3 regions of the Arthrobacter sp. Soil_C_49 genome follow, and region 1 is predicted to be linked to each of the others. Evidence: riboswitches for the same ligand, from Rfam matches in the RefSeq annotation. Region 1 holds a riboswitch; each other region holds the start of a gene.

The links. Region 1 has a riboswitch for glycine ahead of gcvP (aminomethyl-transferring glycine dehydrogenase). Riboswitches for the same ligand answer to the same signal wherever they lie in the genome.
Region 2: linked by a shared signal. The riboswitch ahead of gcvP (aminomethyl-transferring glycine dehydrogenase) and the one ahead of gcvP (aminomethyl-transferring glycine dehydrogenase) in region 1 are both predicted to bind glycine.
Region 3: linked by a shared signal. The riboswitch ahead of gcvP (aminomethyl-transferring glycine dehydrogenase) and the one ahead of gcvP (aminomethyl-transferring glycine dehydrogenase) in region 1 are both predicted to bind glycine.

What each region holds. Positions count from the first base shown of each region.
Region 1 covers NZ_JBDGJZ010000003.1:216,389-226,047, reverse strand. Annotated here, with positions in the region: gene AC3A4Z_RS07335 (hypothetical protein) at 1-8, opposite strand, end outside; gene AC3A4Z_RS07330 (hypothetical protein) at 8-646, opposite strand; gene AC3A4Z_RS07325 (hypothetical protein) at 867-1,073, shown strand; gene AC3A4Z_RS07320 (PEP-utilizing enzyme) at 1,124-1,456, shown strand; gene AC3A4Z_RS07315 (hypothetical protein) at 1,456-2,058, shown strand; gene AC3A4Z_RS07310 (hypothetical protein) at 2,141-2,596, shown strand; gene AC3A4Z_RS07305 (DUF5655 domain-containing protein) at 2,660-3,016, opposite strand; gene AC3A4Z_RS07300 (DUF427 domain-containing protein) at 3,077-3,361, opposite strand; gene AC3A4Z_RS07295 (VOC family protein) at 3,483-3,842, opposite strand; gene AC3A4Z_RS07290 (hypothetical protein) at 3,890-4,189, shown strand; gene AC3A4Z_RS07285 (ArsR/SmtB family transcription factor) at 4,223-4,537, shown strand; gene AC3A4Z_RS07280 (SRPBCC family protein) at 4,534-4,941, shown strand; gene AC3A4Z_RS07275 (Na+/H+ antiporter) at 5,035-6,909, opposite strand; glycine riboswitch at 7,094-7,191, shown strand; glycine riboswitch at 7,193-7,300, shown strand; gene gcvP (aminomethyl-transferring glycine dehydrogenase) at 7,353-9,659, shown strand, end outside.
Region 2 covers NZ_JBDGJZ010000016.1:93,233-102,891, reverse strand. Annotated here, with positions in the region: gene AC3A4Z_RS20135 (APC family permease) at 1-1,485, opposite strand, end outside; gene AC3A4Z_RS20130 (agmatine deiminase family protein) at 1,482-2,507, opposite strand; gene AC3A4Z_RS20125 (nitrilase-related carbon-nitrogen hydrolase) at 2,549-3,577, opposite strand; gene AC3A4Z_RS20120 (Dps family protein) at 3,792-4,271, shown strand; gene AC3A4Z_RS20115 (MFS transporter) at 4,371-5,951, opposite strand; gene AC3A4Z_RS20110 (TetR/AcrR family transcriptional regulator) at 6,018-6,557, shown strand; glycine riboswitch at 6,651-6,749, shown strand; gene gcvP (aminomethyl-transferring glycine dehydrogenase) at 6,929-9,659, shown strand, end outside.
Region 3 covers NZ_JBDGJZ010000023.1:1,776-11,434, reverse strand. Annotated here, with positions in the region: gene lipA (lipoyl synthase) at 1-381, opposite strand, end outside; gene AC3A4Z_RS22445 (L-serine ammonia-lyase) at 395-1,822, opposite strand; gene glyA (serine hydroxymethyltransferase) at 1,998-3,317, opposite strand; gene gcvH (glycine cleavage system protein GcvH) at 3,314-3,697, opposite strand; gene gcvT (glycine cleavage system aminomethyltransferase GcvT) at 3,732-4,853, opposite strand; gene gcvP (aminomethyl-transferring glycine dehydrogenase) at 4,863-7,733, opposite strand; glycine riboswitch at 7,781-7,903, opposite strand; glycine riboswitch at 7,904-7,998, opposite strand; gene AC3A4Z_RS22420 (mycofactocin-coupled SDR family oxidoreductase) at 8,231-9,064, shown strand; gene AC3A4Z_RS22415 (cupin domain-containing protein) at 9,126-9,659, opposite strand, start outside.

The DNA of each region.
Region 1 (9,659 bases):
AGAGCCATCATCCTTGCGTACCCTCCTCCGGCCAGTACTTCTGGGTGCCTGCCGCGGCCTCCCGAAGCTGGGCTCCGTCCACGACTACGGATGATTCCGGCATGCCAAGGGCGGTCCACTGAGCCAGCAAGCGAAATTCCCCGGCCGGAGGAAGCGGCCACAGCCAGATCGTGCCGGTGCCCGATAGCTCGTCGTCGCCCCCGCTGCCCCCTCCGTTGTTCAGGGCAAGCGTCGGTGGTTCGGGATCCTGACCGACTCCTCTGAGGCCGTGGGGCCCTTGATTGGCAGTGCTGGCTTTGGAACCATCGGGGAACTGGACGCCGAGCATCAAGGATGTCTGCTGTGACCGGCCGTGGCGGAAGCCCATCCCCGAGTGATGGAAATTTTCCTGAAGAACAGCCCAGTCTTCGTCATTCTGGTCGACGCGTCGACATAGCCAGGACAGGCTGAAGGAGCAGCCTGTGGAAAACACCTCAGCGCTCTTCACACCCACAACGATCGACGGACTGCGGTGCAGGAACTTGCCCACATGTACGACGGCCGGCAGCTCATGAGAGGGAGGAGCCACCCAAGGCGGCGGGACGTATCTTGTCGACCGCGGCTGCGGCGGCAACGGCGGTACCGGAAAGCTCTGAAAGAAGGTCATGGTCATCCCTTGGTCCGCTGGCGGCGACCGACCAGCGGAACAGCGGCGCGAGCCGCTCTGGATCCCCCAATCCGTCCTAACCACGCCAGTCTAGCCCTGACTGCCCGACCCCCACCCAAACAGATTTGGATGATCCGGTTCTGATCGTTTCCGTTGTAACCCGTGATTTCGCGACGACGAAACCTGAGTTCGCAAAATCCCCATGTGGTTGAGTAGGCCAATGGATAGCAACTATGTCAATGGGGGCGGCATGTGGTTCGCCATCGCGCTGATCAATGCCGGATTGGCCGAACAGAAGAACCGGAGCCGGTTGGCATGGTTTCTCATGTCAATGTTCCTCGGGCCATTCGCGACGTTACTCGTTGTGGTACTCCCGCCGCCGGAAGCTCAGAAGCCCAACCCCCGGCGCAGTAGTGCATCAGGATGAAGTCAAGAATTCGTCCTGCGCATGGATTGTTGACCCGGTAATTTTGGTTGATGACTTCCTTTGGAACCGGCGCCAGCCCGGGGACCGCGTGCGGCACGGCAAGGACAGTTGACAGCGTGGACGAATTTTCCACGGTGAAGCCCGGCGACATCCTTATCTGCCGGACCACTGACCCTGCCTGGACACCGCTGTTCGGGCTAGCCGGTGCAATCGTGACGGAAACAGGCGGCATGCTTTCACACGCCGCCATCGTGGCTCGCGAATATGGCATCCCCGCTGTCTTAGGGGTAGCCGGTGCCCTCCACCTGTTCCCGGCCGGAACCACCATCGTGGTCGACGGAACCCAGGGAACCGTCACGGCAGCGCCGGTAAAGGGGCCGTGATGAGTTTGAAGCCCACGATGCTGCTCACCCTCCACTCCATGAGGCTCCTCGGCTTTGCCGACACTGAGGCAGTGGCAAAAAGGTTTGGCCAGGATCCCCAACAAGTCGAACGCCTTCTCATCGAAGCCGGCTCGAAGGGGTGGGCCGTGCGCTCCTCATTCGGGGACTCTCGGGGTTGGTCGCTGACTGTCGCCGGCAGGACAGAAAATGAACGGCTCCTGGCAGAGGAACTTGAATTGGCGGGTGCACGTGCCGTGGTCACCTCCGTGCACGCGGAGTTTGTGCCCCTCAACACGGATATCGTCGCCGCCTGCAGCCAGCTTCAGCTTGACCGGCTGTCTCAGGACAACCAGCCAAATCAAGGGCTGGACCACGAGAAGCATCAAACCTTTGCCGAGGCCGCAGCCTCCTTCCGGGGGCTGGAAACCCGCCTGGCTGGAGCGTTGCCCCGGTTTGACGGATACGCGCACCGGCTCGACCAGGCGGTGGCAAACGCAGCCACAGAACCAGCCTGGTTAGTCGCCACGGACCGCGATTCCTTTCACCGCGTATGGTTCGAGTTCCACGAGGATCTCATCGCCACTCTCGGCATCCAGCGATAGATACCGCACCCCGGCTGACCGGAAAGGCTTTTAGGGTTCCCCCCTCATGTGAAACAGTGCGATAAATAACCTGGGGGTAAAAGTGACGAAAAACAGGCATTTTCTAAATATTGCAACGGCGGCTTTTCTTGTGGCCGTTCCGGTCGCGGGATGTGTCGTCAAAGAGCAGCCTGGAAGCGAGAACCTACAAGGCTTCAGCTCCATGGATGAGGCTTACACCGCCGTCGATGACGTCCTGGCCTGCGAAGCTGATCCTGTTGGTGATCCAATTGTTCCAATGGGTGACGGCATCAGGCTGTCCTCCGCACAGAAGCTGTGCTTTGAAAAGGTTCAGATAGACCTTTTTGCAGATGAGAAAGCATTTCGCGAAACCTACCAGATCTTGTCTGACTCCAACCAAGGCAAAATCCATCTCGTCCATGGGATGAATTGGATGGTTGTCGACTTCACTGAGATGGCCACCGGCCAACCCTCGACGAGGGACATCGAACGCCTGGCAGAAAAGCTCAATGGCGAGTACGTCACCGTCGGCTCATAACTGGAACTGAGCCAATCACCCGGGGGAGGCGATGATGCCGGCGCTGACGAAGCAGCCAACTGGTCAACGTTGCTTACGGCCCCAGGCGGCTGAATCCTCAAACCAGCCGAGGGCGGCAACGGACTCAATGTCGGCTGGGGTGCGCACTTCCACCTGGTGGGTGTGTTTGTCGTGATGAAACCGAATGATGTCACGGACGAACGAGGCGTGGTGCTCATCCCACATATCCATGGTCAGCAGCGCTTTGCTCTTCGTGATGGGGGTGAGCCACGTGAACTTCCGCGCCGCCCCGTAACTCACCTGGGTTCTCGAGAACTCTTCGACGATGTCGTCACCCAGCCCGGACATCCGCGCTGAAAGCGCATCATAAATCTCCGTGAGGGCGCCGGGGAAAAGTTGCTGTGCATCCACAATCACCATGGTGGCCTACTGGCCTGGACGACGGCGGGAGGTTCCGCCGTCGTCCGCTGCTTTCTGTTCTTAAGCCTCGATGGTGACGCCGCGCCAGAACGCGATCCGGTCCTCGATCTGCTTTGCCCGCGGCTTTGTCTCCGGGTAGTACCAGGCCGCGTCCACGTTCAGCTTTCCGTCAACTTCGAGCGTGTGATAGCTGGCCCTGCCCTTCCACGGGCAGACGGAAGAGAGGTCGCTGTCCCGAAGGTAGTGGGCGTTGACGGCTTCGCGGGGGAAGTAATGGTTGCCCTCCACCACCACGGTGTCCGTCGATTCGGCGATAACTTTTTCGTTCCAGATAGCCCTGGCCATAGGTTCCCTTCCGTAAGCGCCGCCGCGTTCAAAGGAGGCGCGGGTCGTAGGGATACCAACGGGATAGCGGACAGGAATGTTCCCGAACGTCAGCGTTCCTCGGGCGCGTCCGCCGGCGGTGCTACCGCGGGCTCTTGTCGATGACGCAGAACCTGTTCCCGTCAGGATCAGCAAGCACGATGAAATCAGGGTCCTCCGGATACAGGTCCCAGTCCACCCGCTGGGCGCCGAGGGAGACCAGCCGTTCCACCTCGGCGGCCTGGTTGTCCGCGTACAAGTCCAGATGGATCCGGGGGTATTCCTGGACCGGCGTCTCGCTCCGCATCAGGGCCAGCTGCGCCCCCGGGCCCGATTCCGGCACGAGGATCACCCAGGTCTCGTCGCCGGGCTCCTGCGGAACATACCCCAGGGCGGCGTGCCAGAATGCGGTGGCGCGGGCGACGTCGTTGACGCCAAGGACGGTGCTGCCGATGGTCAACATCCGCCCAGCCTAATGGCGGCCGAACAGCCCCGGCTAGACTCGGTTCCATGGGGGAAAACAACGCTGCCGGGCAGCCCAACACATCCAAATCTGCCAAAGTTCTTCTCACCGTCCTGCCCTTCGCGGGCTTCGCGGCGGTGCTGGCCGGCGGTCTCATCGCCATCTTGAACCGGGATTACATCGGCTGGTTCGCCTACGCGCCGCTCAGCAATACGCCCTTCACTGCCAACGGCGCTGTTCTGATAACCCAAGGAACCCAGATCGGCCTGACCGTCGCCGTGGTGGGGCTGCTCCTGCTCGCCTTCTGGGCCGGGTACAGGCTCGGCAGGAAAACCGGCACCCGCTAGATATGTCGGAAATTTCCGACATATACTGGTTCGGTGCTTCCTGACGTATTCGGCGCCGTCTCCAACCCTGCGCGGCGAGTGATCCTCGACGAGCTCCGCCAGGGTCCCCGGACAGCGGGCGAACTCACCGGGCTGCTGAACCTCAGCCGCCCGGCGGCCTCCGAGCACCTTGCCGTACTCCGCGAGGCCGGGTTGGTCCGCGAGGAGCGCCACGGACGTAACCGGCTGTACCACCTCCAGCCGCAGGCCCTGGCCGAGATCGGCGGCTGGGTGAAGCACTTCGAGCACTACTGGGACCAGCGCCTCGACGCGCTGGCAGAACTTCTGGACGAGGAGAAACCGTCATGACCGAGAACGCCATCCGGCTCGAACGCCGCTTCCCGCACCCCGCCGAATCCGTGTGGGCCGCGCTGACCACCCCCGAGCTGCTGGCCCGCTGGTGGGCGCCGGGCGATATCGCGCCAGTCGTTGGCCACCGTTTCACCATGGACATGGGCTCCTGGGGGCAGCAGCAGTGCGAAGTCCTCACCGTGGATCCCGGCACCTCCATCAGCTTCCTCTTCTCCGAGGCCGTGCTGGACACCACCATCACCTGGCGCCTCGAGCCGGCGGATGGCGGCACTGTGCTCCATCACGAACACGCGGGCTTCCGCCTCGACACCCCCATGGGCAAACAGGCCATCGAGGGCATGGGCAACGGCTGGCCGGGGCTGCTTACCCGGATTGACGGCGTTCTCGCCGGCGTTTCCTGACGTTTCAGGTGACCGGACGACGGCGGGACCTCCCCGCCGTCGTCCCCTCACGTGGGCAGGCGTGACGTGGGCAGGCCGCGCCTCAGCCGGCCATCACCCCAGCAGGTCGTCCTGGTAGCACCAGCGCCAGTCCTCGCCCGGCTCAATGCTGCGCATGACCGGATGCCCGGTCTTCTCGTGATGCCGCGATGCGTGGGTTGCGGGGGAGGAATCGCAGCACCCCACCTGCCCGCAGGCCAGGCACATCCTCAGGTGCACCGGCGTCGTACCTTCCCTGACGCAGTCAGCGCAGAACGCGTCGGCCGGAACCTCCCGGGGCCGCGCCGACTCGAGGTGGTCGCACACCCCGCCCGGCCTTGCGATGCCTTCCCCGCCGCCCTCGCCGGACGTGTCTACCTCATCCAGCGCCACGTCCAGCATGGATTCCTCAACGTCCAGCCGCTCCAGGACGTCGGTGAGGACCTCCTGCGCGTACTCGCCGCCGCGGCGCAGCTCCAGCACCTTGGCACGTTCCGCTTCCAGCATGGCGAGCCGGAGCCGGGCATAGCGCTCGCTGGGTGTTGCCGTTTCCGCCGACGGCCGGCCCAGCCGTTCCCACGCGGCCAGCCCGCGCTCCTGCGTGCGCCGCTTCAGCATGGCCAGGACCTCGGGCGGATCGTTCTCAGTGCCCAGTTCCTGCAACCGGGCCACGCCGGCGGCGGTGGCCAGCTGCATCAGCGACGCCTTGTTCAGGGCATCCTCGCGCTGGTCCGGACCCTGCACCCGCAGCGCACGGACCAGTGCCGGGAGGGTAAAGTCCTGCAGCGTCAGGGTCCCGCCCACCACAACAAGGGCAGCGAGGATCAGCACAGACCGGTGTTCCAGGTCCTCGGGCAGCACCAACACTGCGGCCAGGGTGACCACGCCGCGCATCCCGGCCCAGGACACAATGGCGGGGAACTGCCAGGGCGGCGCCGGGTCGCTGCGCCGCACCGCGGGAATCAGCCGGGGCAGGTATGTCGCGGGGAAAACCCACACGGGGCGGAGGACCAGCACCGCCAGCAGGATCACCGCGCAGCCCATCCAGATCCGGCCAGCGCCCAGGGAATCGTCCTGGACACCCTCCACGATGCTGCGCACCTGCAGCCCGATCAGCAGGAACACCGAGTTTTCCAACAGAAACTGCACCGTATTCCAGTTGCTGCGCTGGCTCAGCCGGGCGGCACCGTTGGGCATAGACGGCGCCTTGGTGCCCATGATGAGCCCGGTGACAACGACGGCCAGGACACCCGACGCGTGGATCGCTTCCGCCGGCAGGTACGCCACCAGGGGAGCCACCAGCGACGTGGAGGTGTTGATGGGGACGTTCCGGATCCGCTTGCGCAGTTCCGTCAGCACGTAGGCCGCGGCGATGCCTACCACCAGGCCGCCGCCCACCGCGAGCAGGAAGTCCGCGGCGATCCCCGCCACGGACACCGTCCCGGAAATCGCGGCGATCGCTGCGCGCAGGCAGATCAATGCCGTGGCGTCGTTGACCAGGGATTCACCCTCCAGGATGGTGACGATCCGGCGCGGCATCCCCACCTTCCGGGCGATGGAGGTGGCGGCCACCGCGTCCGGGGGTGCCACCACGGCCCCTAGCGCAAACGCGGCCGCCAGCGGGATCTCCGGGAACAGCCACCACACCACAAAGCCCACAGCGATAGTGCCGAAAATGACATACCCCACCGATAGCAGGCCGATGGACCGGCGGTTGGAGCTGAAGTCGAACAGGGACGTCCGCAGCGCCGCGGCATAGAGAAGCGGCGGCAGCAGCCCCACGAGGACCATTTCCGGGTTCAGCTCAATGTCCGGCACGAACGGAAGGAAGGAGCCGATCACGCCTACCAGTACCAGCAGCAGGGGAACGGAAATGTTCAGTTTTCGGCCCAGCGCGCTTCCGGCGCAAACCACCGCAACGAGAACCAGAAGTCCCAGGGCGATCTCCATCCGGCCATTGTCTCAGGCCCTGCCAAGGGTGTCCCTGCACGGAGCCCTGCGGCACTTCCGGTGAGGGGACGACGGCGGGACGTGCCGCCGTCGTCCGCCCGCCCGAAAGCTGGCCCTCATTTTGCATCCTGACCACGGATCCTGTAACCTGTGAGCCGTGTCACCCACCAGTGGCACGTGCTGATGATCTGCGGCGGGAGAGTCCTGCCGGTACGTTCTGCAGGCGCCGTAGGAGCAAATCCTCCCCAGGAATCTCTCAGGCCCACGTACCGCCGCGGCAAGGCAACTCTGGAAAGCAGTCCGGGCAACCGGGCTCACCGACGGTGCAAGTGGCGCCCTGCCGAACAGCAGGACTACACAAAACTCTCAGGTCCAATACAGAGCGGGGAGGAACCCGAATCAACGTGGTGCTCCGGCACCACCTGAATTATGGAGTTCCTCTTATGACGGTTCAATCGTCCCCCACCACCTTCGCAGACCGCCATATCGGCGCGCGCCGCCAGTCCGACATCGACACCATGCTCAAGGCCGTCGGCTACGACACCCTCGATGGCCTCGTTGACAGCGCCGTGCCCGATTCCATCCGCCAGGACACGCCACTCACCCTTGAGAGCGCCCTCAGCGAAGTCGAGGTCCTCGGCGAGCTCCGCAAGCTGGCCGGCAAAAACAAGATGGCCGTGCAGATGATCGGCCAGGGCTACTACGACACCGTGACTCCGCCGGTGATCCGCCGCAACATCCTCGAAGCCCCCGCCTGGTACACCGCCTACACGCCCTACCAGCCGGAAATTTCGCAGGGCCGGCTCGAGGCGCTGCTGAACTTCCAGACCATGGTGCAGGACCTTACCGCGCTCCCGGTGGCCAACGCCTCCCTGCTGGACGAAGCCACCGCCGTGGCCGAAGCCGTGCTGCTGATGCGCCGGGCCAACAAGAACAAGACGGCCAAGGACGGCAAGACTGTCCTGGACGCCGACCTGCTCCCGCAGACCATCGCCATCGTGCTGGGCCGCGCCGAAGCCCTCGGCTTCGAGGTGGAAATTGCCGACCTCACGGCCGGCCTGCCCGACGGCGACATCAACGGCCTCGTCCTGCAGCAGCCCGGCGTTTCCGGCCGCGTCTGGGACCAGTCCGGCGTTATCGCCGAGGCCAAGGACCGCGGCGCGCTGGTCACTGTCGCAGCCGACCTCCTGGCACTCACCCTGATCACTCCACCGGGCGAGCAGGGCGCGGACATCGCCGTCGGTTCCACCCAGCGCTTTGGCGTGCCGCTGTTCTTTGGCGGACCGCACGCCGCCTACATGGCCGTCCGCGACGGCATGGAGCGCACGCTCCCCGGCCGAATCGTGGGCGTCTCCAAGGACAACGCCGGCGTCCCCGCATACCGCCTGGCACTGCAGACCCGCGAGCAGCACATCCGCCGCGAGAAGGCCACGTCCAACATCTGCACGGCGCAGGCACTGCTCGCCATCGTCTCGTCCTTCTACGCCGTTTACCACGGCCCCGACGGCCTGAAGGCGATCGCCGAAACCGTCCACAACAACGCCCGCGCCCTGGCCGCCACGCTTAAGATCGCCGGCCGGGAACTGGTGTCCGATACCTTCTTCGACACCATCACCGTCCGCGTCCCCGGCAAAGCCGCCAAGGTGATCACCGCCGCCGAAGCCCGGGGCATCAACCTGCGCCTCATCGACGCGGACACAGTTGGCGTGTCAGTCGATGAAACCACGACGCCGGAGGTCCTCTCCGCGGTTGTTGTCGCCTTTGGCGCCGGTCCCGTGGTGTCTGCCGAGGGTTTCGAGCTGCCGGAGCAGGTGCTGCGCACCTCCACCTACCTGGAGCACCCGGTGTTCAACACCCACCGCTCCGAGACCCAGCTGCTGCGCTACATCCGCCGGCTCTCCGACCGGGACCTGGCCCTGGACCGCACCATGATCCCGCTGGGTTCCTGCACCATGAAGCTGAACGCCACAGCCGAGATGGAAGCCATTTCCTGGCCCGAATTCGCCTCGATCCACCCGTTTGCCCCCGACTCCCAGACCGCAGGGTGGCGTGAACTGATTTCCGGACTGGAAGCGGATCTCGCCGAGATCACCGGCTACGACCAGGTGTCCATCCAGCCCAACGCCGGTTCCCAGGGGGAACTTGCCGGCCTGCTGGCGATCCGCGGCTACCACCACTCGCGCGGCGAGGCGCAGCGCAACGTGTGCCTCATCCCGGCGTCGGCGCACGGCACCAACGCCGCGTCCGCCGTCCTGGCCGGCATGAAGGTTGTTGTTGTGGCCACCGCTGCCGACGGCACCATCGACCACGCGGACCTGCAGGCCAAGATCGAGGCCCATAAGGACGTCCTCTCGGCCATCATGATCACCTACCCCTCCACCCACGGTGTGTACGACGCCGACGTCCGCGAGGTCTGCGACGCCATCCACGCCGCCGGCGGCCAGGTCTACGTGGACGGCGCCAACCTGAACGCGCTCGTTGGGCTGGCGCAGCCGGGCAAGTTCGGCGGCGACGTGTCCCACCTGAACCTGCACAAAACCTTCTGCATCCCGCACGGCGGCGGCGGACCCGGCGTCGGCCCGGTTGCTGCCAAGGCACACCTCGCACCGTTTATGCCGGGCGACGCCAATAAGGCTGCCCACGAGGCCGGGCACGGAGTGGCGATTTCCGCTTCACGCTTCGGTTCCGCTGGCGTGCTGCCGATTTCCTGGGCGTACGTGAAGCTGATGGGCGGCCAGGGGCTCACCGAA
Region 2 (9,659 bases), on a different contig from region 1:
CCGGGACATCACCAGCATAAAGACCGCGCCGAGGGCAAGGATGCCCACCCCGAGGACGAACACCAGGCCCACGCCGAACACTTCGGAGCCGCTGCCGAATTCGGGAGCCCAGCTGTCCACGGCGGTCTGCAGGAACACCACGAACAGGCCCACGCCGCCCAGCACGGGGCAGAGCAACCGCAGGATGAAGTTGCGGAGGTTGCTGAAGACGCTGTTCCGGAAGTACCAGGCGCAGGCGATCGCCGTCAGCCCGTAGTAGAAGCAGATCATCAGGCCCAGCGCCAGGATGGTGTCGTTCAGGACGTTTTCGCTGACCACGTGCATCACGGCGTAGAATCCCGCGGACAGGATGCCGGCGGCAACGGTGGCGTAGCCCGGCGTCGCAAAGCGCTTGCTCACCCGGCTGAACGGCTCCGGCAACGCCCCGTAGTGGGCCATGGCGAGCAGGCTGCGCGACGGCGACATAAACGTGGACTGGAGCGAGGCGGCGGAGCTGGAGAGCACCGCCAGGGACATCAGGATGGCGAACGGGCCCATGATGGGGGAGGCCAGGGCGGTGAAGATGTTCTCGTGGATTTCGGTGTTGTTCAACCCGTTGCCGGTATCTCCGACGCCGGCAAACATCATGGTGGCGATGCTGACCAGCAGGTAGATCGCCAGGACGATCAGGGCCGTCAGGGTACCGGCGAGGCCGGCAGTCTTTTTGCCGTTCGCCGTTTCCTCATTGACCGTGAGGCAGACGTCCCAGCCCCAGTACACAAAGATGGACAGCGAGATCCCGGCGGCCACCTGGCCGAACGTTTCGATCTTCGTGACGTCGAACCATTCCCAGCTGAAGGGAATGGCCGTTTCGGAGGTGGACCAGTTGGCGAACGCCATGCCCACGAACAGGCCCAGCACCAGCAGCTGGAACCCCACCAGTCCGTACTGGACCAGCTTGGTGGTGTGCAGGCCCCGGTAGCTGACCCACACCGCAAGCGCTACAAACACAAAGCAGGTCAGCACATTCAGCGGCTTGTCGGCCGCGAGGTCAGCCAGTTCAGCTGAACCGGTGAGCTGGGAGAGGAAGAGGTAGAAGAAGTCGACGGCCACCCCGGCCAGGTTGGACAGGACGATGATGTTGGCTGCGAGCAGGCCCCACCCGCCCATCCAGCCCACCCAGGGCCCGAACGCTTTGGTGACCCATGTGAAGGTGGTGCCGCTGTCCGGGGAGTCGGCATTGAGTTCCCGGTAGGCCAGGGACACCAGGATCATCGGGATGAACCCGATGAGGAAAATGACGGGCAGCTGCAGTCCGGCTTCGTTGACGGTGGGTCCCAGCGCGCTGGTGAGCGTGTAGGCCGGGGCGATGGTGGAGATACCAAGGACAACCACGGCGAGGAGTCCCAGCTGCCCGCCCTTCAGACCCTTGGGGGAGACTCCGGAGGGGTTTGCCGGCTTTCCGGCTCCGCCGGCGGAGGCGCCGGTGCGGATGGTTTCTGTCATGGCACCACTTTCTGGGAGGCAGCGGGCTGCTGTTGGGTGATGCAGTGGATCCCCCCGCCGCGGGCAAAAAGCTCGCGTGCGTCGATGGCGACAATACGCCGTCCGGGGTAGGCCTCCGCAAGGATCTGCAGGGCCTTGTCGTCCTGGGGGTCATTGAAGCTGCATGCGATAACGCCGCCGTTGACCACCACGTGGTTGATGTAGCTGTAGTCCACGAAGCCCTCGTCATCCCGCAGGGTTTCCGGGGCGGGGACTTCAATAATCTTCCACTGCCTGCCGGCGGCGTCGGTGGTGCCCCGGAGGAAGTCAATGATTTCCCGGGAGACCTCGAAGTCGGGGTGCTCCGGGTTCTCCTGCGAGTGGACCAGGAGCGTGCCGGGCGAGGGGATCGCGGCCACAATGTCCACGTGGCCGCGGGTGCCGAACCGCTCGGAGTCACGGGTCAGGCCGCGCGGCAGCCACACCACATGGGTGGCACCGATGGTGCGGGCCAGTTCCTGCTCGACGTCGGCCCGGCTGAGGCCCGGATTGCGGCCCGGATCCAGCTGCACGGTTTCGGTCACCAGCACGGTTCCCTGGCCGTCCACTTGGATGCCGCCGCCCTCGTTCACCAGCGCCGACACGATGTGCCGGGCGCCGGACCTGCCGGCCACCTCGCCGGCGATCAGCGCGTCCTTGTCCCACTGCGCCCAGTCCTGGCCGCCCCAGCCGTTGAACACCCAGTCCACGGCACCGAGCCGGCCGTCGCCGTCCAGCACGAAGGTGGGCCCGATGTCGCGCATCCACGCATCATTCAACGGGGCGGCAAGCACCTCGACGTCAGGGTGCAGGTAGGCGGCGGCCGTGTCGACGTCGTCGGGATCCACCACCATGGTGACCGGCTGGAACTCGACGGCGGCGTTCGCCACGGCAGCCCAGGTGGACCTGGCCGCATGGGCGGCCTCCGAGGATTCACCAAGGGTGTAGCCGCCGGCGGGGAAAGCCATCCACAGCCGCTCCTGGCGGGCAGTTTCGGCGGGCATCCGCCACTGTCCGGTGCCGGCTGCGGCCTGCTGCGGGGCGGTCATGAGCAGGCCTCTGCGAAGCCGCGCTCGCCGCCCAGGAGTTCGTTTGGGCGCACGGGTTCGGTGAGCCGGGCGTAAGTGTCCGGGCGGCGGGTGGCCAGGAACGGGAACAGGGTCAGCCAGTCCTTCCGCTGGTCCAGGTCGAGGTCCGCCACGAGGACAGCGGACTCGTCCCGCGGCGCCTGGGCAAGGATTCGGCCGTACGGGTCGGAGATGAAGGAGGAGCCGTAGAAGTTCAGGGTCCCTTCGCTGCCCCAGCGGTTCGGGGCGATCATAAACAGGCCGTTGGCGATGCCGTTGCCCACGATGACCTGCTGCCACAGCGGCTGGGTGTCGAAGTCCGGGTGGTCCGGTTCGGAGCCGATAGCGGTGGGGTAAACCAGGATTTCCGCCCCGCCCAGGGAGTACAGCCGGGCAACCTCGGGGAACCATTCGTCCCAGCATGTGGGCATTCCCAGCCGGGCGCCGCCCAGTTCCGCGGGAGCGTGGACTTCGTAGGCGTCTGAGGCGGCGGGTCCCTGGCGGAAGAACTTGTCCTCGTAGTATCCGGCGGTGACGGGGATGTGGAGCTTGTGCGTCCGGGCCAGGAGCTCTCCTTCAGGGGAGACCAGGATGGCGGTGTTCAAGCCCAGGCCGTCGTCCGTGCCGTCCGGATCCGCGGCACGCTGGTACAGGGATGCATGTACGGACACCCCATGGCGGCGGGCAGCTTCGGCGGCGAAGCGGAAGGTGGGACCGGTGAGCAGGTCTTCTGCGGTGTCCGAGGGCCGGGTCCGGGTGGGCCCCTCGGACGGGTCGTTGTGAGGGCGGGTGTCTGCCGGGTAGCGCGAAAGCGTCAGCTCCGGCAGGAAGACCACGGAGGCTCCCAGCCGGGCGGCCCGGCCGATGCCCTCGTCCAGTTCGGCCTCGACGGCGGCGGCGTCCGCTTGCCACCGGTGCTGGACCACGCCGACCCGCAGGGCGGGCCGGGTGGACGGCGTTGTCCGGGCCAGGGAAGCGGGTGCGCCGAGGCAGGAAATTTCAATCATGTTTGCTACTCCAGTGAGACGGTGGTCACTAAATGAATGACGTTCATTTAGTATGAGGTGCGACGGGCGCGGATGCAAGGGGAAATATGAATCCCGTTCTTTTGTGTCGGTCGATGCGGAATTAGTAAGCTCACTGAGAAATTGCCGCACGCCCCTCTGTTGCAGGGTGTCGGGCTGGTAGCGTCGGGATTACTGGACCAATCGAGGAGGATGCATGAAAGCTTCACCGACACTGACCAACAACCTGCAGGCTGTGCTCGCGGACCTGATCGAACTGCACATCCAGGGCAAGCAGGCCCACTGGAACATCGTGGGAACCAACTTCCGTGACCTCCACCTGCAGCTGGATGAGATCGTGGACGCTGCCCGCCAGTTCGCAGACGACGCTGCCGAGCGGATGCGGGCACTGCACGCCCTGCCGGACGGGCGCAGCTCCACCGTGGCTGAATCCACCAGCCTCGCTCCTTTTCCCGAGGGGCTCATCAGTACCAAGGACGCGATCGAGCGCATTGTTGCCGCCCTTGAGGCTGCGGTAGGCACCATGCGCAAGGTCCATGACGAGGTGGATGAGGAAGACCCCACCACCGCGGATCTCCTGCACGAATTCATTGCCAAACTCGAGCAGTTCGCATGGATGGTCAATGCCGAGACCATGAAGGCCACCGCGAGCGTCACCGCCCCCGACGCGAAGTAGCCCGTTCCGGCACACGTCACCAGCCAGCGCCCGGCTCCGGACTTCTGTCCGGAGCCGGGCGCTGCGTTGTGCCGGGAAGCATTCAGGCGGCGCGCTGCCCTATCCGGCCTTGGGCACTTTCCGCAGGACGACGGCGGCAAGTACTGCCGCCGTCGCCATCAGTACCAGCCCGATCGCCGCAGTGACGTGCACCCCCGAATCGAAGGCTGAGCCGGCAGCCTGCCGGACGGCGTCCGCCAGGGGAGCAGGCAGCCCCGCTGCCAGCTCCATGGCTCCGGCCAGGGTCTCGCCGGCATGGGCGGTGCCGGCGCCGCCGGCAGCTTCCGCGACGCCGGCCGGCAGGTGCAGGTTGTGCTGGTAGGAGGCCGTGAGGATCGAACCCAGCACGGCGGTGCCCAGCAGGGCGCCCACCTCGTACCCCGTCTCGGAGATGGCCGACGCCGCACCGGATTTTTCCGCCGGCACGCTGCCCAGGATGAGGTCATTGGAGATGGTTTCCGCCGTCCCCACGCCCAGCGCCAGGACCAGCAGCGCTGCGAGCAGGAGCGCCGGCCCGTTGGAATGGCTGCCGAACGTCACCAGGCTGTACCCGGTGGCGCTCATGCCGAGTCCGGCGCCCACCACGAAACCGGGGCGGATCTTCCGGACCAGCGGCACCACGGCCAGGCCCGCCGCCACAGTGGCGACCAGGGCTGGAATCATGGCCATTCCTGCCGCCGAAGGGGACATGCCCTCAAGGAGTTGCAGGTGCTGGGCCAGGAAGAGGATAAAGCCGTTGAAGGAGAACAGGGCCAGGACGTTCGCCGTGATGGCCATGCTGAACACCTGGTTGCGGAACAGGGACATGTCCAGCAGGGGGCTGTCCAGCCGGTGCTGGCGGCGGACAAAGGCAGCGCCCATGGCCAGCCCGAAAGCTATGCTTCCCAGTGCCAGCGGGCCCGGGCCTTCGGTGGCGTATCCCTTGATGCCATACACCAGCGGCACCATGGTCAGGAGTGAGAGCAGGATGCTCGGCGCATCCGCCCTGCCCGGCGAGGGGTCGCGGGATTCCGGAATGAACGCCGGGCCGAAGGCCAGCAGCGGCAGCATGATGGGCACCGCCACCAGGAAAACCGCTCCCCACCAGAACTGTTCCACCAGCCAGCCGCCGAAGATCGGACCCAGGGCGGCGCCGCCGGAGAACCCGGCGGCCCAGATGGCGATGGCCAGCCGGCGGCGGTTGGGGTCCGGGAAGATGTTGCGGATCAGGGACAGCGTGGAGGGCATCAGCATCGCGCCGAAAAGGCCCAGGGCGGCGCGGCCGGCTATCAGCCAGCTGGAGCCGGGGGCGAAGGCCGTTGCGGCTGACACTGCCGCGAAGCCGATGCTGCCGATGATCAGCAGCCGTCGCCGTCCGATCCGGTCACCCAGGCTTCCCATGGCCACGAGCAGCCCCGCCAGTACCAGCGGGTAGGCGTCCACGATCCAGAGCAGTTCGACGCCTGAGGTGTCCAGGGCGCGGGCAATTGCGGGCAGCGCAAACGTCAGTGCGGTGTTGTCGACGGCGACGAGGAGGACCGGGAACATCAGCAGTCCCAGCGCGAGCCAGTCCCGCCGGGTACCTCGTCGCCGAGCCGCCGGCTGATTCGCTGCGGCGTTCAGGCGGGTGCGGTCTTGCTGGGGTGCGGAGGGAGCGGTCATAAGTTAACTATACCGTCCGGACGGTACAGTTAAGAAACTCCGACGCGACAATGCATGATTGGAACCATGGCCAGAAAACCCGTGGCACGGGATGCAGTGCTCGATGCCTTTGAAGAACTCCTCATCGACGTGGGGGAACGTGCCGCCACCCTGGATGCGGTGGCGAAACGGGCAGGCGTTTCCAAGGGCGGGCTGCTATACCACTTTCCGAACAAGGAAACGCTGATCGCGGCCACCCTGGAGCGGCTGGACCGCCTGGCGGGGGAGGACCTCGATGCAATGGCGGCGGCGCCCGAAGGCGCTGCTGCCTATTTCATCCGGTCATCGCTCTGGTCGGACACCCCCATGGACAGGTCCTTCGTTGCCGCGACGCGCCTCGCCGAAGTGGCGCACGAGGAAGCCCGGCGCCGCTTCGCCGCCATCCAGCAGCAGTGGCTGGAGCTCATCGGCAAGGATGTGGGCCCGGCCATGGCGAAAGCTGTGCTCTACATGGGGGACGGGCTGTACTTCAACGCCATGTGGGAGAGCGGCCCGTCCGGAAATGCCGGAAACCGGGAAGCGGATGTAAACGAACTGCTGGCGGCCGTGGAACGGCTGCGGGGCTAGCCGTTCATTTGCCCCGGGGACGGCGGCATAGGAGAATTGGTGCATGCGCCGGCCCTTGCGGCCGCCATCAAAAACAACTAATTGAATAGCCTTTGATCTGCGGCGGGAGAGTTCTGCCAGAAGGTACAAGCAGGCGCCGTAGGAGCAATACCTCCCCAGGAATCTCACAGGCCCATGTACCGCCGCGGCGAGGCACCTCTGGAAAGCAGCACGCTGTCCGCCTGGCCATCCCGTACCGGACGCCTGGACTGCCGTGCTCACCGACGGTGCAAGCGGGGCCTGCGGAAAGCGGGCAACGCGGAAACTCTCAGGTCCAGTTACAGAGCGGGGAGGACCCGAATCGATGTGGCGTACCCTGCGCCGCCTTATGTATGGAGTTCCTCGTGACTGCTATTCCGGCCTCCGCCTCCCCAGCCTCCGCCATCGCGGCCTCTGCCTCCCCAGCCGCCGCCATTCCGGCCACCGCCGCCACTGCTCCGGCTGCCACGTTCGTTGACCGGCACATCGGTGCCCGGCGGCAGGCCGACGTCGACACCATGCTCAAGGCCGTGGGTTACGACACGGTGGACGCGCTGGTTGACACCGCCGTTCCCAAGGACATCCGCCAGGACTCGGCACTGGAACTGGCCGGCGCCCTGAGCGAGGTGGAGGCGCTCGCTGAACTGCGCCGGCTCGCCGCGAAGAACAAGACCGCTGTGCAGATGATCGGCCAGGGCTACTACGACACCGTGACGCCCCCGGTGATCCGCCGCAACATCCTTGAGGGCCCCGCCTGGTACACCGCGTACACGCCCTACCAGCCGGAAATCTCGCAGGGCCGGCTAGAGGCGCTGCTGAACTTCCAGACCATGGTCCAGGACCTGGTGGGACTGCCCATCGCCAATGCTTCCCTGCTGGACGAAGCCACTGCCGTGGCCGAGGCCGTGCTCATGATGCGCCGCGCGAATAAGAACAAGGATGCCCGGGACGGCAAGACGGTGTTGGACGCCGACTGCCTGCCGCAGACCATCGCCATCGTCAAGGGCCGCGCCGAGGCGCTCGGCTTTGAGGTGGAGGTTGCCGACCTCGCTAAGGGACTGCCCGACGGCGCCATCAACGGCGTCGTCCTCCAGCAGCCCGGCGCCTCCGGCCGGGTCTTCGACCACACCGCCGTCATCGCTGAGGCGAAGGAACGCGGTGCCCTGGTCACAGTTGCCGCCGACCTCCTGGCCCTCACCCTCATCACACCTCCCGGTGAGCAGGGCGCGGACATCGCTGTCGGCTCAGCCCAGCGCTTCGGCGTGCCGCTGTTCTACGGTGGCCCGCACGCCGCCTACATGGCGGTCCAGAAGGGCCTGGAGCGCTCCATGCCCGGCCGCCTGGTGGGCGTCTCCAAGGACAACGCCGGCGTACCTGCCTACCGTCTGGCCCTGCAGACGCGCGAGCAGCACATCCGCCGCGAGAAGGCCACGTCCAACATTTGCACGGCCCAGGCGCTGCTGGCCATCGTGGCCTCCATGTACGCGGTGTACCACGGCCCGGAAGGCCTGAAGGCAATCGCCCGGTCCGCCCACACGCACGCCACGACCCTCGCGGCTTCCCTCAAGGCCGCCGGACTCGACGTGCTGCACACCAGCTTCTTCGACACTGTCACGGTCTCCGTTCCAGGCAAGGCCGCGGGCATTGTCGCCGCCGCCGAGGCCAGGGGCATCAACCTGCGCAGCATTGACGCGGACACGGTGGGCTTTTCCACTGATGAAACCACGACGCCGGCAATTGTCGACGCCGTCCTCGAAGCCTTTGATGCCGGGCGGGTTCAGGTGACGGACGGTTTTGCCCTGGACGCCGCCGTCGAACGTTCCTCGGACTTCCTGCAGCACCCGGTGTTCAATACGCACCGTTCCGAAACGCAGCTGCTGCGCTACATCCGGAAGCTCAGCGACCGTGACCTGGCGCTGGACCGCACCATGATCCCGCTGGGTTCCTGCACCATGAAGCTGAACGCCACGGCCGAGATGGAAGCCATTTCCTGGCCCGAGTTCGCCTCCATCCACCCGTTCGCCCCGGACTCCCAGACCGAAGGCTGGCGCGAGCTGATCGCGGACCTGGAAGCACAGCTGACCGAGATCACCGGGTACGACCAGGTATCCATCCAGCCCAACGCAGGCTCCCAGGGCGAACTCGCCGGCCTGCTGGCCATCCGCGGCTACCACCACTCCCGGGGCGACCAGCAGCGCAACGTGTGCCTCATCCCGGCGTCGGCACACGGCACGAACGCCGCGTCGGCTGTGCTCGCGGGCATGAAGGTTGTTGTGGTGGCCACGGCGCCGGACGGCACTATCGACCACGCCGATCTGTACTCCAAGATCGAGGCCCACAAAGACGCCCTGTCCTGCATCATGATCACCTACCCGTCCACCCACGGTGTCTACGACGCTGACGTCCGCGAAGTCTGCGACGCTGTTCACGCGGCCGGCGGCCAGGTGTACATTGACGGGGCGAATCTGAACGCCCTGGTCGGTTTGGCACAGCCGGGCAAGTTTGGCGGCGACGTGTCCCACCTGAACCTGCACAAGACCTTCTGCATCCCGCATGGCGGCGGCGGACCCGGCGTCGGCCCCGTTGCTGCCAAGGCACACCTCGCACCGTTTATGCCCGGCAATGCGGCCACGTGGACGGAAGGCAACGACGTCCCGATTTCCGCATCCAAGTACGGCTCCGCTGGCGTGCTGCCCATCTCCTGGGCCTACGTGAAGCTGATGGGCGGCCAGGGCCTCACCGAGGCCACCAAGTCCGCTCTGCTCGCCGCGAACTACGTCGCCGCCCGGCTGAACGACTTCTTCCCGGTCCTCTACACCGGTGAAGGCGGCCTGGTAGCGCACGAATGCATCCTGGACCTGCGCGAGCTGACGGCCAAGACCGGCGTCACGGCGGAGGACGTGGCCAAGCGCCTTATCGACTACGGCTTCCACGCCCCCACCCTGGCGTTCCCGGTGGCGGGGACCCTGATGGTGGAACCCACCGAATCCGAGGACCTCGGCGAGATCGACCGCTTCATCGAGGCCATGATCTCCATCCGCGCCGAAATCGACCAGGTGGCTCACGGCGACTTCTCCGTGGCGG
Region 3 (9,659 bases), on a different contig from region 1:
GTCGTCGCGGGCCACGCCGGTGACGGTGGCGTAGCGCAGCTGCATCGCCTGCACGGACCGGGCCACCTTGGTCGGTTCGAACATGTCCACCGGGGAGGGTTTGCCGGTGTCGATCTGGCAGAAATCGCACCGCCGGGTGCACTCGGACCCGCCGATCAGGAACGTGGCTTCCTTGTCCTCCCAGCACTCAAAGATGTTGGGGCAGCCGGCCTCCTCACACACCGTGTGCAGGCCTTCCTTCTTCACCAGGTTCTTGAGCTGGACGAACTCCGGGCCCATCTGGACCTTGGCCTTGATCCAGTCCGGCTTGCGCTCCACCGGGACAGCAGAGTTGCGCTGTTCAACGCGGAGCAGCTTCCGGCCTTCAGGTGCCAATGTCATTGCTCTTCTTTCTTCAGCATTCGACGACGTTGACGGCGAGGCCGCCCATGGCGGTTTCTTTGTATTTGGAGCTCATGTCCTTGCCGGTCTCGCGCATGGTCACAATGACCTCATCCAGCGAGACCCGGTGCGAACCATCGCCCCAGAGCGCCATCTTCGCGGCGTTAATCGCCTTGGCTGCCGCGATCGCATTCCGTTCAATGCAGGGCACCTGCACCAGGCCCCCGATCGGGTCACACGTCAGGCCCAGGTTGTGCTCCATCGCGATCTCCGCCGCGTTCTCCACCTGCGCCGGGGTCCCACCCATCACCTCGGCCAGGCCCGCCGCCGCCATCGACGACGCCGAACCCACCTCGCCCTGGCAGCCCACCTCAGCCCCGGAAATCGACGCCTGCTCCTTGTACAGCACCCCCACGGCGCCGGCAGCGAGCAGGAACTTCACCACCACGTCGTCGCGGTCCTCCTGGCTGGCGTTCTCCATCCCCGGCGCGAAATGCAACGCGTAAAACAGCACCGCCGGGATGATCCCGGCCGCCCCGTTCGTGGGGGCAGTGACCACCCGCCCGCCGGAGGCGTTCTCCTCATTGACCGCCAGCGCGATCAAGTTAACCCACTCCTGCCAATACTTCTGGTCGTAGAAGTCCTCGTCCTGGCCCTCGCTGTCCGGCCGTGAACTTTCCTTCTTCAACCGGTCATACCAGTCTGGGGCGCGGCGGCGAACCTTCAGCCCGCCCGGCAATACCCCGGTCCGCGTTAGGGACGTCGCTACGCAGTTCTCCATCACCGACCAGATATGCAGCAGTCCGGCCCGAATCTCCGCCTCCGTCCGGATCGCCTTCTCATTCACGAACATCACCTCGGCGATCCCCAGCCCGCTCTCCCGGCAATGCTTCAGCAATTCCGCCGCGGTCCGGAACGGCAGGGGCAGTTCCTTCTTGGACGCCTCCAGCTCCTGCTGAGCCGCGTCCTCTTCGCCCTCCCGGACGATGAAACCGCCACCGACCGAGAAGAACGTCGCCGTATGCAAAACCTCCCCGGCCTCATCACTTACGGTGAACGTCATCCCGTTCGTGTGCCGGGGCAGCACCGTCAACGGCCGCAGCACCATGTCCTTCACCCCATAGGGCAACGGCACGGCACCGGCGAGCTGCAGCATCCCGGTCTCGGCGATTGCGGCCAGGCGTTCCCCCACCTCCTCGGGCAGGATCAGCTCCGGATGGAACCCCTCCAGCCCCAGCAGCACCGCGGTCATCGTCCCGTGCCCGTGCCCCGTGGCCGCCAATGATCCGTATAGATCCACCCGCAACCCCGCCACCGACCCCAGCACCCCGGAAGCCTTCAGCTCCTCCGCGAACACAGCAGCAGCCCGCATCGGCCCCACAGTATGAGAAGAGGAAGGGCCGATGCCGATCGAAAAGAGATCGAAGACTCCAACAGCCATGACGGGTTCCTATCTACAAGCGGTTCGTGGTCGGGGCAGGAGGTGACGGACGCGGGCCCGGTATCCGTGAGCATGCGTCTAAGGAAGCGTCACGTCCGCTCAGCGGGCGTATTCGCGACCGAGCACGCGGAGGCTGCCGGTCCCACCGGGCAAAAGTGACCACGGGCAGGAAGCCTTAGGCGAGGTTCGTGACGCCCGGGTAGAGCGGGTGGGCTGCAGCCAAGGCCTCGACGCGGTGACGCAGCCCCGAAAGGTCCGCGTCGGCGTCGGCCGTCAAAGCTTCGGCGATGATGTCGGCAACCTCGCGGAAGGCAGCTTCGCCGAACCCACGCGTGGCGAGCGCCGGCGTGCCGATCCGGAGACCGGAGGTGACCATCGGCGGGCGGGGGTCGAACGGGACGGCGTTGCGGTTAACTGTGATGTCGATGGCCGCGAGGCGGTCCTCGGCCTGTTGCCCGTTGAGCTCGCAGTTGCGCAGGTCAACGAGGACCAGGTGCACGTCGGTGCCGCCGGAGATCACGCTGATGCCGTTGGCGGTGACGTCGGGCTGGACCAGGCGTTCGGCCAGGATCCGGGCGCCGGCGAGGACGCGCTCCTGGCGCTCCTTGAACTCGGCCGAGGCCGCGATCTTGAACGCGACGGCCTTGCCCGCAATGACGTGTTCCAGCGGGCCGCCCTGCTGGCCCGGAAAGACAGCTGAGTTGATCTTCTTGGCGATGTCGGCGTCGTTCGTCAGGATGATGCCGCCGCGCGGACCGGCGAGGGTCTTGTGCGTGGTGGACGTGGTGACGTGCGCGTGCGGCACCGGTGACGGGTGCAGCCCGGCGGCCACCAGTCCGGCGAAGTGCGCCATGTCCACCATCAAGTACGCGCCCACGGAGTCGGCGATGCGGCGGAACTCGGCGAAGTCCAGCTGGCGGGCGTATGCAGACCAGCCGGCCACGATCAACGCCGGTTTGGTCTCCTGCGCCAGTCGCTCCACCTCGGCCATGTCCACGGTGTGGGTGTCCTCACGGACGCCGTACGGCACCACGTTGTAGAGCTTGCCGGAGAAGTTGATCTTCATGCCGTGGGTGAGGTGGCCGCCGTGGGCCAGGTTCAGGCCCATGATGGTGTCGCCGGGCTTGATCAGCGCGTGCATCACCGAGGCGTTCGCTTGCGCGCCGGAGTGCGGCTGCACGTTGGCGAACTCCGCGCCGAACAGTGCCTTGATGCGGTCAATGGCGAGCTGCTCCACGACGTCCACGTGCTCGCAGCCGCCGTAGTAGCGCTTGCCTGGGTAGCCCTCGGCGTACTTGTTGGTCAGCACCGAGCCCTGCGCCTGCATCACGGCGACGGCGGTGTGGTTCTCGGAGGCGATCATCTCCAGGCCGTCACGCTGCCGGGTGAGCTCGTCGTCAATCTTCGCTGCGATCTCAGGGTCCAGTACGGACAGGTCCGCGTCCAGGGACGGGGAAACGACCTGGGCGAATTTGGTCACTGCTGCCGGGTTCACAGTTCACCGCCGTTTGCTGCGGCGTATTCTTCAGCGGACATGAGCGGGCCTTCTTCGGTGACGGCCACCTTGAAGAGCCAGCCGGCGCCGTAGGGATCATTGTTGATCAGCGCGGGGTCGGAGACCACTTCGTCGTTGATCTCCACAACCTCGCCGGTGACGGGTGCGTAAAGGTCCGAGACGGACTTGGTGGATTCCACCTCGCCGCAGGTCTCCCCCGCAGTCACCGAGGAACCAACCTCGGGCAGGTCCACGTACACAATGTCGCCCAAGGCATCGGCAGCCACAGCGGAGATCCCGACGCCGGTCGGTCCGGATCCGTCAACAGCAACCCACTCGTGCTCGGCGGAGTACTTCAGTTCAGCAACAACTTTGCTCATGATGATTTTCCTTTGCTTGCTAGGTCTTGTTTGATTACTTTTGGCGCTTGTAGAACGGGAGTTCGACGATCTCGAAGCGTTCGGGTTTGCCGCGGAGGTCCACGTCCAGGACGGTACCGGGGGCGGAGTGTTCGACGTCGACGTAGGCCATGGCCACTGGGTAGCCGAGGGTGGGGGAGGGTTGGCCGGAAGTCACCTCGCCAATCAAGGTGCCGTTCTTAAGGACCGGGTAGTGCACGCGGGCTGCACGGCGGCCGGTGCCTTTGAGGCCCACAAGCTTCTGGCCCGCGGTGGAGCCGACGCCGGCAGCTTTGACCGCTGCCAGTGCTTCCTTGCCAACGAAGTCGCTTTCCTTCGCCAGCGACACCACCGGGCCCAGCCCTGCTGCGTAGGCGTTGACGTGCCGGGACAGCTCGTTGCCGTACAGCGGCATTCCGGCTTCGAGGCGGAGCGAATCGCGGCAAGCGAGACCGGCGGGGACCAGACCTTCCCCTGCCCCGGCTTCCAACAGCGCATCCCACAGCGCTGGGGCCGCCGCGTTGTTGGCGTAAATCTCGAAGCCGTCCTCGCCCGTGTAGCCGGTCCGGGCAAGCAACAGGTGCTGACCGTTGATCTCTACTTCGACGGCCGCGTAGTACTTCAGCTCCGTCACCAGCGAGTGCTGTTCGGTGGGGACCAGCTTAAGCAGGATGGCCTCGGCGTTCGGTCCCTGCACGGCGATGAGGGACGTCTCGGTGGAGGCGTCCTCGACTGTGACGTCGAACGCGGCTGCCCTTTCGGCCAGTGCCCTTGCCACCACCTTGGCATTGCCGGCGTTGGGCACCACCAGATAGCGGTCCTCTGCACGGCGGTAGGAAATCAGGTCGTCGATAATGCCCCCATCTCGTTGGCAAATCAGCGAGTACTTGGCCTTGCCGACGGCAACGGCGGACAGTTTGCCCACCAGCGCATAGTCCAGGAAGGCACCGGCGTCAGGGCCGGTCACCCAGATTTCACCCATGTGGGAGAGGTCGAACAGGCCGGCGGCGTTGCGCACGGCGTGGTGTTCGGCCAGTTCAGAGTTGTACTTCAGGGGCATCTGCCAGCCACCGAAGTCGGTGAAGGAGGCGCCGGCGAGCTTGTGCTGCTCGTAGAGCGCGGTGTAGTTCTCAGTCATCGGAATTCCTTAGTTCTCAAATTCGGAAAGCGGAGGGCAGGAGCAGACCAGGTTGCGGTCCCCTGCTGCGCCGTCGATGCGGCCGACCGGCGGGAAGTACTTGTCCTGTCGGAGGGAGGCCACCGGGAAGGCGGCCTGCTCACGCGGGTACGTCCGGTTCCAGTCGGAAGATAAGACGGCGACTGCCGTGTGGGGCGCGTTGCGCAGCGGGGACTTCTCCACGGTGAAGTCACCGGCGGCCACCTGGTCGATCTCCTGGCGGATGATGATCATAGCTTCGATGAAGCGGTCGATCTCCGCGAGGTCCTCGGACTCGGTGGGCTCCACCATGAGCGTGCCCGCCACCGGGAAGGACAGCGTGGGGGCGTGGAAGCCGAAGTCGATCAAACGCTTCGCCACGTCCTCGGCCGTGACGCCGGTCTTCGCCGTGAGTTCGCGCAGATCAAGGATGCACTCGTGCGCCACCAAACCGCTCTCGCCGGTGTAGAGGACCGGGAAGTGCTCATCCAGACGGGCGGCCACGTAGTTCGCGGCGAGAAGCGCCGACTTGGTGGCCTCGGTCAAACCCTGGCCGCCCATCAGCTTCACGTAGGCCCAGGAGATCGGCAGGACACCGGCGGAACCGAAGCGCGAAGCCGAAATGGCAACGCCATGTCCGGCTTCGTGGGCGGCCTTGTTGGCGTCGCCCGGCATAAACGGGGCGAGGTGCGCCTTCGCCGCAACAGGTCCGACACCGGGTCCGCCGCCGCCGTGCGGGATGCAGAAGGTCTTATGCAAGTTCAGGTGGGAGACGTCGCCGCCGAACTTGCCCGGCTGTGCCAAACCAACCAAAGCGTTCAGGTTCGCGCCGTCAACATACACCTGGCCGCCGGCCGCGTGGATGGCGTCGCAAACCTCTCGCACATCGGCGTCGTAAACGCCGTGGGTGGACGGGTAAGTGATCATGATGGCCGAAAGGACGTCCTTGTGGGCGTCAATCTTGGCCTGCAGGTCAGCGTGGTCGATGGTGCCGTCGGCGGCAGTGGCCACCACAACAACCTTCATACCCGCCAGTACGGCGGAGGCGGCGTTGGTGCCGTGGGCTGAGGCTGGGATGAGGCAGACGTTGCGCTGCGCCTCGCCCCGGGAGTGGTGGTAGCCGCGGATGGCCAACAGGCCGGCGAGTTCGCCCTGGGATCCTGCGTTGGGCTGGATGGAAACCTGGTCGTAGCCGGTGATTTCGGCGAGGTCAGCTTCCAGGCCGGCGATGAGTTCACGCCAACCGGCAGTCTGGGAATCCGGTGCGAACGGGTGGATGGAGGCGAACTCCGGCCAGGAGATGGCTTCCATCTCGGCGGTGGCGTTCAACTTCATGGTGCAGGAGCCCAGCGGGATCATGGTGCGGTCCAGCGCCAGGTCGCGGTCGGAGAGGCGGCGGATGTAGCGCAGCAGCTGGGTTTCGGAGCGGTGGGTGTTGAACACCGGATGCTGTAGGAACGCCGAGATACGCTCAACGGCGCTGTCCAGCGCAAAGCCGTCCGTGCTACCTGTTATGCGTGCACCGTAGGCGGCCACTATGGAGAAGGAGTACATGACGTCTGCAATGACTTGGGCAGTCGTTGTTTCGTCGGTTGATACGCCGACCAGGTCGCTGTCGATGACACGGAGGTTGATGCCTTTGGCTTCAGCGGCTGCGACCACGCTTCTCGCTTTACCGGGGACACGGACCGTGATGGTGTCAAAGAAGCTGGTGTGCAGCACCTCCAAGCCAGCGGCTTGGAGGGAGCCCGCAAGGATTTTGGCATTTTCATGCACGGCTTGGGCGATTGCTTTTAGCCCGTGGGGGCCGTGGTAGACCGCATACATGGAGGAGACGATGGCCAGCAGTGCCTGCGCGGTGCAGATGTTGGAGGTGGCCTTTTCGCGGCGGATGTGTTGCTCTCGGGTCTGGAGGGCCAGGCGGTACGCGGGGACGCCGGCGTTGTCCTTGGCAACGCCCACGAGGCGGCCAGGGAGGGTGCGTTCGAGGCCCTTCTGGACAGCCATGTACGCGGCGTGCGGCCCCCCAAAGAACAACGGCACGCCAAAACGCTGAGTGGAGCCGACGGCGATGTCCGCCCCCTGCTCGCCCGGAGGCGTAATGAGGGTCAGTGCAAGCAGATCGGCGGCGACCGTAACCAGGGCACCACGTTCTTTCGCGTCCGCGATGACGGCGCTGTGGTCGAAGACCCGGCCGGAGACACCGGGCTGCTGGAGCACCACACCGTTGATGACGCCCTCGGGCAGTCCCTCGGCAAGGTCGGCGACTTCAACCTCGAAGCCGAGCGCCTCGGCACGGCCCTTCACGATGGCGATGGTCTGCGGTAGGCAATCGGCGTCTAGGACAGTCTTGGCGTCCCTGGCGTCCTTGTTCTTGTTGGCTCGGCGCATCATGAGGACCGCTTCGGCTACCGCGGTGGCTTCATCGAGGAGCGACGCGTTGGCGATGGGCAGGCCCACCAGGTCCTGGATCATGGTCTGGAAGTTCAGCAACGCCTCGAGCCGGCCCTGGGAAATCTCCGGCTGGTACGGGGTGTAGGCGGTGTACCAGGCGGGTGCTTCGAGGATGTTGCGGCGGATTACCGGAGGAGTCACGGTGTCGTAGTAGCCCTGCCCGATCATCTGCACGGCGGTCTTGTTCTTGGCGGCCAGCCCGCGCAGTTCGGCGAGGGCTTCCACCTCACTCAACGCGCCGGTCAGTTCCAGGGAAGAGTCCTGTCGGATGTCGGCCGGAACAGCCGAGTCGACTAAGGAATCAATGGAGTCGTAGCCAACAGCCTTCAACATGGCTTCGACTTGGTCTTGCCTGCGCGTGCCGATGTGGCGGTCGACGAATGCAGCAGCTTTGGAATTGGCGGTCATAAGGAACTCCAGTGTCTACCAGCGCTTCAGGCGCCGGTGTTTGGGTTCCTCCCCGCTCTGTATTGGACCTGAGAGTTTCCGCTGCTCCTCGTCATGGCGTGGAGCAGCTTGCACCGTCGGTGAGCCCGTTCCCCGCAGAAGGAGTTGGCCGGGCTGCTTTCCAGAGTTGCCGCGTTGCAGCGGTACGTGGGCCTGAGAGATTCCTGGGGAGGGTTTGCTCCTACGGCGCCGACGGGGGTGTGCCGGACTCTCCCGCTGCAACTTAGTGGCACGTGTTCTGTCGTGATTACGACTACAAAGTACACCGCGGTCAGGGGTAATGGCAACCAGTGCCGAAAATGTCTTGCAACCAGGGGGCCAAACCGGCAGCGAGAGAGCGTGGCGGGGAAAAATACCCAAAAACCCTCCTTTTGTTCGACGCCAGCATGTATCGTGAGGTGGATAAACCAAATCTGTACGCTAGGACCGTTCAGAACCGATAGAATGGAGAGTCCGCTATGGCAGGACGATTTGACGGAAAAGTTGCTTTCATAACCGGTGTAGCTCGTGGGCAAGGGCGTTCGCATGCCGTTGGCCTTGCCTCCGAAGGCGCCCACATCATCGCAGTAGATGCATGCGCACCCATTGACACCGTTCCCTATGAAGGGGCGTCCTCAGCAGAGCTTGAGGAAACGGTCCGGCAGGTAGAAGCAGTTGGCGGCAAAATCCTGGCTCGCCAAGTGGACGTCCGCGATCTGGATGGCTTGACCGCTACTGTCAAGGACGGCGTGAGTGAGTTCGGCCGTCTGGATATCATCCTCGCAAACGCAGGCGTCGTCTCCTACGGTCAGCTGGCCGAACTGGACGAAGAAACCTGGCAAACGATGATTGACATCAATCTGACGGGTGTGTGGAAGACGGTCCGGGCAGGTGTACCGGCTATGATCGAGGCCGGCAACGGTGGGTCCATCATCCTGACTAGTTCCACGGCCGGGCTGAAGGCGTTGCATACCCTTGGCCATTATGTCGCGGCTAAACATGGCGTCATCGGCCTGATGCGTAACCTGGCCAATGAACTTGCCCCCCACAACATCAGGGCGAATGCGCTTGCCCCGACCAATGTTGACACCATCATGCTGAACAACCCTGGGGTCTTTAAGATGTTCCGCCCGGACCTGGAGAACCCGAACGCTGAGGACGCCCACTCGGGCTTCGTGGAGCATCACCTGATGAAGGTACCAATGATCGACACCGCGGATGTCACCAATGCGGTCAAATGGCTCGCCTCCGACGAGGCTCGCTACATCACTGGCGTCACGTTACCGATTGACCTTGGACTGCTCGCCAAGTAGAAAAGCCCGGCGGGCCGGTACTGATTGCAGCAGTATCGGCCCGCCGTTTCCAACCAGGCTTTTAGAAGCTTTTGGGCGTGTCAATCCAAATGTATTCGGTGACTGTTGTGGCTACGTTCTCCATCCTGTGGGGAATCGTACTGGGAAACCAGATTGAATCCCCGGGTTCGAGGAAATAAACCTGATCCTCCAAGACAACTTTGAGCCGGCCGGACAAGACCATTCCCCATTCTTCACCCTCGTGCGTATAGGGTTCATCACCAGTCGACGCGCCGACCTCGTAGCGTCCATAGATGGCTTCGATGGCTTCCGACTCTGGAGGGGAAGCGAGTTCAAAGCGGACGCCGCTGGATTCCATGCCTGAGCGGCTGCCGCTCAGGTACGACTTTGGACCCATGGGAGTTCGTTCGGCTGCCCGGACGACCCTGCCCTTGTCCTGTGTTGGCTCAGAGAAGAAGTAGGTGATGTTCGTACCGAGTGCTGCCGCCATGCGCTTTAATGTCGAGATTGACGGCTCGACCTTACCCTTTTCGATGTCGCTCACCAACGATGCTGAAACCCCTGCGCGTCCGGCAAGCCCGCGAATACTGTACTG